Regions from separate parts of the Virgibacillus kimchii genome, predicted to be linked through region 1. Evidence: riboswitches for the same ligand, from Rfam matches in the RefSeq annotation. Region 1 holds a riboswitch; the other holds the start of a gene.
What was found. A riboswitch is a leader RNA that binds a small molecule or an ion and turns the genes downstream of it on or off. The one in region 1 is predicted to bind thiamine pyrophosphate.
Positions count from the first base shown of each region.

Region 2: linked by a shared signal. The riboswitch ahead of tenA (thiaminase II) and the one ahead of ACZ42C_RS16520 (YkoF family thiamine/hydroxymethylpyrimidine-binding protein) in region 1 are both predicted to bind thiamine pyrophosphate.

Region 1 is NZ_AP043951.1:3,417,353-3,421,776, forward strand. Features, by position in the region: gene ACZ42C_RS16510 (ABC transporter ATP-binding protein) at 1-1,158, opposite strand, end outside; gene ACZ42C_RS16515 (ECF transporter S component) at 1,139-1,744, opposite strand; gene ACZ42C_RS16520 (YkoF family thiamine/hydroxymethylpyrimidine-binding protein) at 1,759-2,349, opposite strand; TPP riboswitch at 2,443-2,545, opposite strand; gene ACZ42C_RS16525 (AraC family transcriptional regulator) at 2,763-3,551, shown strand; gene ACZ42C_RS16530 (LL-diaminopimelate aminotransferase) at 3,829-4,424, shown strand, end outside.
Region 2 is NZ_AP043951.1:3,778,481-3,782,904, forward strand. Features, by position in the region: gene ACZ42C_RS18410 (M14 family metallopeptidase) at 1-803, shown strand, start outside; gene tenA (thiaminase II) at 919-1,593, opposite strand; TPP riboswitch at 1,753-1,850, opposite strand; TPP riboswitch at 1,970-2,070, shown strand; gene thiM (hydroxyethylthiazole kinase) at 2,169-2,951, shown strand; gene ACZ42C_RS18425 (cysteine hydrolase family protein) at 2,979-3,593, shown strand; gene ACZ42C_RS18430 (Lin0512 family protein) at 3,595-3,954, shown strand; gene ACZ42C_RS18435 (thioredoxin family protein) at 4,114-4,353, shown strand.

The sequences.
Region 1 (4,424 bases):
CTGTTTTTCCTCCGCATACCCGTTCAGTTTCATTCCATATGTCAGTTCGTCGATGACGGTATCAGTAATAAACTGATGTTCCGGATTCTGAAAAACATACCCTATTCTCTTTCTCAAATCTTTCTGGTTCCATTGCTGCAATTCTTTGTCAAAAAATAAAATCCTGCCTTTTTTACAAGAAAGCAATCCTGCCATTTGTTGCAGAAGTGTAGATTTCCCAGCACCATTCTCCCCTGCAATGGATACAAATTCACCACGGTTTATTTCCAAATTGACGTTTTGAAGAACGGTGTCTCTTTTCCTTTTAAACGTAAGGTTTTTGACGGATAAAATCTCTTCAGATGTTGGGAGGGCAGGGCGGACCCGAAAATTCTTGTTGTCGGACATATAGCACTTTGGAAGGAACATCCCTTCCTTTTTTAACAGTGCTGCCTGCCTGGTAAACACGGTGTGAGCAGGTCCTTCAGCAATAAGTTTTCCGCTGCTTCCTACAGCAAGCACCCTGTCTGTCATATCCAGCCAATCATCAGGCTCATGTTCAATGATGAGGAGAGTTAAACCCTTTTTTTGCTGCAGCGAGTGTAACAGGTCAATGAACTCGACTCGGGACAAAGGGTCCAGATTGGCAGTTGGTTCATCAAGAATTAAGAGTTCCGGTTCCAGCAAAAGCACGGATGCCAATGCAATTTTCTGTTTTTGTCCGCCTGAAAGCTCATGGATTTTCTTTTTTTCAAATCCTTCCATCCCGACATCCTGCAACGCTTGGGATATATGCTGTGGCATTTCCATGGAAGGGACTTTACGGTTTTCCAATGTAAATGCCAGTTCATCTTCCACTTTAATCATGCAAAATTGGCTATCAGGATCCTGAAACACGATGCCGATTTGCTGATTCAATTCTCCTTTTGGAAACTCCTGGACATGTTTACCGCGATAATAAATGTCACCGGAAGAAACTCCTTCCACTGCTTCCGGATATAACCCATTTAAACATAGGGCGAGACTGCTTTTCCCTGATCCGCTGGCACCGATAAGAAGCACTGTTTCATTTTCATACAAGGAAAAATGGATATTCTTTAATAAAGGGTCTTCCGGGTTTTCATAACTGAAAGAGAAGTCCTGCACGTCAAGGATGCGATTAAATGGCTCCTTTTTCACGTTGTTTATGCCGCTCCTTTCCTAAAGCATATCCGCGGAGCACCCCTGTTTTTGCCAGTTGGTCACTGATCCACTTCCCAAGTACACCGGCCAGCAATGCACCGCTCATCAATCTGACAATAAACATGGAAACAAGTAACCAAGGTGCCAACGCGATGTTTCCGGAAGAATACAGGTTCCAGACAAAGCTGAATACGGCAGCACCCATCCCAGCTAACACAAGGATCCGCAGTCGATAATCTTTCCATTTCGTCAGTGCAAAAGCAAGTTCCGCTCCTGCTCCCTGTATAGCTGCACCTAGGATCAGCTGAGGTCCTGCAGTCGTTCCGAGCAGCACTTGCACAATCCCGGCAATTAATTCAGAAGTAAACGCGACGCCGGGCTTTCGGATAATATAGGCAGCAATAATCGATACGATGAACCAAATACCGAATATAATCTCATATCCGAACTGACCGAGTCCAAAAGGGGCAAGCACATTTCTGAACCCTTGGCCTATCAGGTAAAATCCTAAATAGATCAGCCCAAATATTACACCTAAAGCTGACATGAGAACAATTTCTTTTAGCTTCCATTGGTTTGTCATTTGCACATATCTCCTTAAGCTTTATTGGACGGACTGTTGGCTGAAATGCTGAATGTCATGGTGACATGGGACACTTTATCCTGTACGAGATAAAAAGATTCCTGCAAAGTCCGGAAAATATCTTTTACATCCCCATCCAACCTGGTTGCATAATGAGAGGAGCTTACTTTGACGCCGCGTGATTTTGACAGATCAATCTGTTCATAGATTTTATCCATATAATCTTTTTCTCCCAACGGATAGAGGGAAAATTTACAGCCTGCTTCCTGGTTGATGGCACTTACCATGTCTTCATTTAAAGGGGTGTCTGTCTCGTCCATGTAGGCATCTGCATCGGTATCCCCCGGACATCCAATGGAAAAGGTTCCGTTCATGGCAACGTGCTCCCCGGTTGAAGCAGCATGAAGAAAGATAGCTTGTGTAATGTCGAAAACATGTACCATCTTTCCCCGGATGCAAGTGGTTACGTCATCAGTTTCCTTCCAGACTTTCGACGTATTTGTTTGCTCCAAAGCTGATAGAATAATATTTTCAAAGTCTGCGCTCATGGGGTGCAGGCTAAACTGGCACCCTGAAATTCTGCTTGTTCCGCAATAGTTTTCCATACATAATCTCCTCCTGAAAATAAAGTAAAAATAAAAAACTGCACTCCGTAGGGAATGCAGTTTGTCTGTAAAATTTCAGCTTAAAATAAATTCATACAGCAGACCGCACTTCCCCACGCTGGTATTATCCAGTTCGGGTTCCAAGGGTCAGATATCCATCTTCTCAGCCGCTAATGCAGCTCCCCCAGTGCTAAATTCAGATATGCAGTTATTTGTCTTCAGTATAAACATGAATCCTCCTGTTTGTAAAGGAAAACAGGTGAATTAACCACGGTATCCTGTTCCGGGAAGATTGCAATTTGTATAAACATCGCTATTTGGTGTTCCTCTGAAAGCTAAAAGTTATTTACACATGTTTCATTCCAATTTAAAATAATAACATAGGTTTTCCGTGTAGGAAGGGAGTGGACCGGATGCTATATGTCAATCCGGATAATTTTGTGTTAAAGCCTGCGTTGGCCACCATCCATTGTGAACCGAACTGGAAGTGGCGAAAAAGAGATCAGCCCATGCCCAACTATGACTTATTTTATGTTTGGAATGGGGAAGGCGAAGTAAAGCTGAACGGAAAAACATACCAGGTGGAAAAAGGACATTGTTTTCTGTTTAAGCCGGGTGATGAGACGGAAGCAACTCACAACCCCCAGGACCCCCTCGTGTTAACATACATCCATTTTGATATAACCGGGGAAGTACAACTCATCCCCTCCTCCCATCGCATGCTTAAAAATACGATTCGTTTTGAATCTCTATTAACCCAATACGTTCGGCTGTTCTTAGTAGAAACATATGCGGCAAAAACGGAAGGGAAGTTAATTTTAAAGCAATTAATGATTCATCTCTTAAGAGAAGAACAGGAAAAAGAAGAGAATATAGATGGTACAAGCAATAATTTAACAGAAACGATTCGCGAAACAGCCAATTTTATTCAACAGCATCCGGGAAAGCCACATACGATTGAAAGCTTAGCTGCACGCGCCAATCTTTCCCCGAGGTACTTTTCCAAAAAATTCAAGGAATTGATTGGGCATACAGTAAAATCCTATATTGTTTATTGCCGTATAAAGCGTGCAGAACATTTACTTTATTTTACCGGAATGACAGTAACGGAGGCGGCAAAAGCGCTTGGCTATAATGATCTGCATTATTTCAGCAGACAATTTAAGCAATATACAGGAAAAAACCCTTCAGAAGTAAGGTGAAAACACTGTAGCTGCAGGAAAGGTTGCCAGGGAAATTACACCCTCCCCCGGCAACTTTTTTATTTTTTTCCTTCTGTTTAAAGGAGGTGACTCGCTCGATCTTTGTAAAAAAATACAAATATTCTTCCAAAAAATCTAAATACATTTTTTCCCTCATCCATTATTATAAAAACAAGATAAATGGATCAGAGGACAGAACTTCATAAGGGTAATATTTCTGGTAATGCACGGCTAGTAATCAAGAGGAAGAAGAAATTGAAATTTGGGGGAATCAGTTTTGGTAAAAGTAGATTATATTCAACATCAGTTTTCTGAAAGAATAGGTGGAGCGCAGTTTGGCAAGAAAGACGAGATCTATAAATTTGAAAAAATAAAAAGAGCAAAGAGAAAAGCGGTGAAGGATCATCCCGGAAAGCTACTAATCGATCTTGGGGTTGGTGAACCAGATGCGATGGCGGATGAAATTGTGATTCAAAAACTGGCTGAGGAAGCAGCAAAAACAGAAAATCGCTTCTATGCCGATAACGGAGTGATGGAATTTAAGCAGGCGGCGGCAACCTATATGGAAGAAGTATTTGCAGTAAATGGCCTTGATCCTGATACGGAAATCAATCATGCCATAGGATCAAAGTCGGCTTTGGCCATGATCCCCACAGCATTTATTAATCCCGGTGATATTACCATCATGCCCTCTCCGAATTATCCCGTTTTAGGAACGCATACGAAATATATGGGTGGAGAAATTATCCATGTACCGCTCATGGAGCAAAAAGCTTTTCTACCAAAACTTGATTCATTGTCTGAACATGTACTCAAAAAAGCAAAATTACTTTATTTAAACTATCCAAATAATCCAACAGGCGCTGTTGCTGA
Region 2 (4,424 bases), 360 kb from region 1:
ACTCAGCAGACGCATTATGGTATAACCATGATATTTATGCATGGAACTTTGAAGTGGGAGCACAACTGTGGGATGAAGAAACGGAACGCTGGGTAAGTGTTGGCTTCCAACCGGAATTTGAAGAAGGCCATGCAGAAGCAATGGAATTTGCCAACGGCTTAATCGGATTATTTGAGGTAGCCCTTGAAAATGCAAACGATGATGTAAATCCGGAAACTTGGATTTCTCCGGAAGAAGGAACGTACCATGATCCTGTTGAGGTAGACTTTGAAATGAGCGAACCAGCTACTGTTTATTATACCCTGGATGGTTCACGACCAACTTTTGACTCCGATGTCATTAGTGTAGCCGGAACAAGAATGGGCGGAGAAACATTAACAATTGAAGAAACCACGACGATCAAATGGTTCTCTGTAGATCCGGCAGGAAATATTGAGAATGATTATGACCCGGATGGAGAAGGAAATAACTATAACGAAGCTGAAGTTGTTATTGATTATTTGCCGGAAGGGGTAACTGCAGCCGGGATGCAATCGCTAGTGGAACGTTTTGAACAGGAAGAGGAATTTGCTGATGAAACAGCTCCTCGCACACTGAAAAACCATTTAACAGCTGTGGATCTTTTTGAACAACAGGGAGATGGCGATAAAGTAGTCAGACATATGAATAGCTTTCTGTTGCTGCTTTATCATCAGGAAAATAATGAGCTTATTTCAGGAAAGGTTTATCGTATCCTGGAAAACTATTCAAATGAATTGATTGAAATCTGGTCATCGGAGTTGGATACCGAAGAAGCCATATAAGGGCTGGGAATAAGGCCATCCGTGGAGCAGTCAAGTGCTCTGCGGATGGCTGCTTTTGCCTTTTAATAAAAAATTATATATCATTAGATGGGTGATGGGCTGTTTTTGGGCGAAATTATACCGGCCAATCTTCTTTATTCTCCGCCATATCCCAAAACATATATTCCAATTTACTTGTTTTCACGACGATCTCTTCCAGTTCAGCCAAATCTCTTTCAGGCTTTCCTGCTGCTATTTCATTAAGCAGATTTTTGCAGTCTTCAGCCAGTTCGGTAAAATCATCCGACGAATACATTTTTACCCAGCGGCCATAAAATTCGTGCTCCTTTGCCCCTGGCCATGCTGCCAGCTTTTTGCCAATAAAATTATAACTCCAGGCACAAGCCAGTACAGCGGCCACGACATTTTCCACTCCACCGCGCTGGGAGACATTCAGCATATAGCTTGTATAAGCTGTAGTTGTGGCGGCAGCTTCTGTTTTTTCCAAGTCTTCTTGGGATATGCCGAATTGGGCGGCATATTGCCGGTGCAAATCCATTTCCATATGGAGTGTGCCGTCCAGCAGTTTGGCAAAAGTGGTCATCGTTTTTAAATCCTGCGCTTTGGCGCTCCCCAGTGCAAAAAGTCTGGAATACTCTATTAAATATACATAGTCCTGTTTTAGCCAATGCATGAATTTATTCTGATCCAACCATCCTTCCCCAAGTCCTTTTACAAAAGGGTGGGTGATGTATGAGTTCCAAATAGGTTCCACCTTTTCCCATAGACGTTCTGTAAATAATTTTTCCATTTCCTCTTCTCCTCTCCGATTATTAAATTTGCTTAATAAGTAGCTGGACCTTTTAGTTGCAGAATGCTCTCACCTCTTTTCATGCAAGGGGAAACAGGAAAATAAAAACCCATTTCCAGTCATAGAAATGGGTTCAGCAATGGGTATACTCATAAATAGAACATTGCCAATCCGCTTCCCTACGCTAGCCTTACCTAGATCAGGTTCCAAGGGTCGATTTACTCTCTCAGCATCCACGTGCTCCCCCAGCAGAATTACAAATTAATTTAATTTTCGATAACAATTATAGCCGCTTCCTGTTAAAATAGCAAACCGGTTCGAGGTACCTGTCCTCTTGTCCCAGGAGAAAGTTATCGGTATAATGAATGTACATATGAAATTCCACTAGGGGTGCCGGCAGGCTGAGATAAGATTTTTCTTAATCCCTTTGAACCTGATCTGGTTTGTACCAGCGTAGGGAAGTGGAGCTGGCGAATATACGGATTTTGTATATCAAACCACTCCATTTCCGGAGTGGTTTTTTTAGTAATCTTCCCTATTTTTTTCTCAAAATCTATGAATAAGGAGCGTTCAGTATGGACTATCTTGCAGAAATCAGGAAAGAGAACCCGTTCATTTATAATATTACCAATGAAGTGGCCACAAATATGGCTGCCAATGGACTCATCGCCGTCGGTGCGTCTCCGGCCATGTCCAATACGCCTAAAGAAGCTGTAGAAAATGCACAGCATGCAGCAGCAGTTGTGTTAAACCTGGGTACCCTTACCGAAGATCGGGCAGAAGCGATGTTGATTGCCGGAAAAACAGCAAACGAAAAAGGTGTGCCGGTAATCCTGGACCCCATTGCAGTTGGAGGGACCAAATTTCGTACAGAAGTGATCTATGAATTGCTGGATAAAGTGAAATTTGCTGCCATCCGTGCTAATGCGGGGGAAATTGCTGTACTCGGGGATACTTTGTCAGTAATGAAAGGACCGGATTCTACGATTGAGGAAGTAGATCCGGAGGTGGCCAAAGGCGTTGCCAATAAGTATAACACTGTCGTTATCGCGACCGGAAAAACAGATGTCATCACTGATGGCAAGCGCACGACCCTGTGCAGAAACGGACATGCCATGCTGCAAAACATCACTGCCAGCGGTTGCCTGCTTACATCTCTTGTCGGGCCGTATGTTAGTGTAGGAAATGATCCATATGAAGCAGGAATTGAAGTAGCTGCGGCTTATGGCATCGCCGCCGAATTGGCAATGGAAAAAGCAAATGGTCCCGGTTCATTTATCCCGGCACTGCTAGATGAGCTGTACTTTCTCGATAAGGAGAAAGTGGATAAGTATAAACGGGTGGAGCAAATATACTAGCGAATGGTGAAAAGGGGTCTGTTGCAAATGAGCACTTCAAATGGAAAATCAGTACTGCTACTTGTAGACTTGCAAAATGATTTTTGCCATCCGGACGGTACTGCAGCCAAACGGGGGAAAAATGTCCACGTTTTTCGGGAAACTTTATTAAGGACGAAAAATTTACTGGATGCTGCCCGAAATAATAGCATCCCGGTGATCCATGCCATTTCTGAACATAGTGAATGGACAGCATCTCCGACACAAAAAGAAAGGTATGGCAGAGCAGGTTCGAAAAGCGGCCTTTCCTATTGTGAACCTGGGAGCTGGGGCGCAGAATTTTTTCAACCTTTCATACCGGAACATGGTGAAAAGATTGTCATAAAGCATCGTTACAGTGCTTTTTTGTACACTGACCTTGAATTGATTCTACGCCGTAGTGGCGTTACTGAACTGGTCATTTCCGGTGCTTATACAAATGTTTGCCTAGATAGCACTGCCCGGGACGGGTATATGCGGGATTTTCACGTTATTGTTCCCGCTGATTGTGCCGTTTCTGACCATCAACGACACCATGATTATGCACTTGCTCTGCTTGACGGGACATTTGCAGATGTAGTGCATTCAGATGATATAAAAAGACAATGGGAAAGGAGCAGATGATATGAAGGAAATTCTATTTATTGAAACAGGCACGGGGGTAGATTTGCACGGCCAGGATGTCAATGAAGCGGCAAAGCGGGCGGTGATGGATGCGATTCATTATAATTCCATGCCGGGAATAAGAAAAATGCTTCCTGATGAAGATATTAATAAAATGAAAGTGAATGTGAAACTTGGCATTCCGCAGGATTTGGGAAATCTGGATGAAAAGAAAATAAAACAGCTTATTCCTTATGGCACCGTGACCGTAGAAACAGTAAAAGGGGGAATGACTGCCACCAGCGGGATTATTCTTGAGGATCAGCATGATAAAAATGATTTGATGTATATCGTCAATGCTGTAGTGGAGGTAGGCTATTAAGGAGTCCCATCAGTTTTACTTGCATTAACAAAAGTTTACCGATAAATTCCTGTGATTGATAGCTTATTCCTATGGGTATGATAGGGAAAGCCTTATTGATGGTACCTCGGATTTGACCTATGCTTGGATGTAGTAAGTCAAACCAAGGAGGTATTATGTATGGAAAAAGCAGTATTTTATCATGCCGGCTGCCCGGTTTGTGCAGACGCAGAAAAAATGGTTTTGGACTACTTTGACAAATCAAAGGTAGATGTAGAAGTCATCGACTTTAACGATGATGCATCAAAAATCAACGAAGCAGAGAACGCTGGGGTTAAATCAGTCCCTGCGCTTGTTTTAAATGGACAAACGTATCATATTAACCACGGGGCAAGCATGGAAGAAGTGAAGAACGGATAATATAGAAAAGCGGGAGGGTGTAAATTGCCCTCCCGTTTACTGTATAGCCAGGTTCTGGCCAATTTGGATAG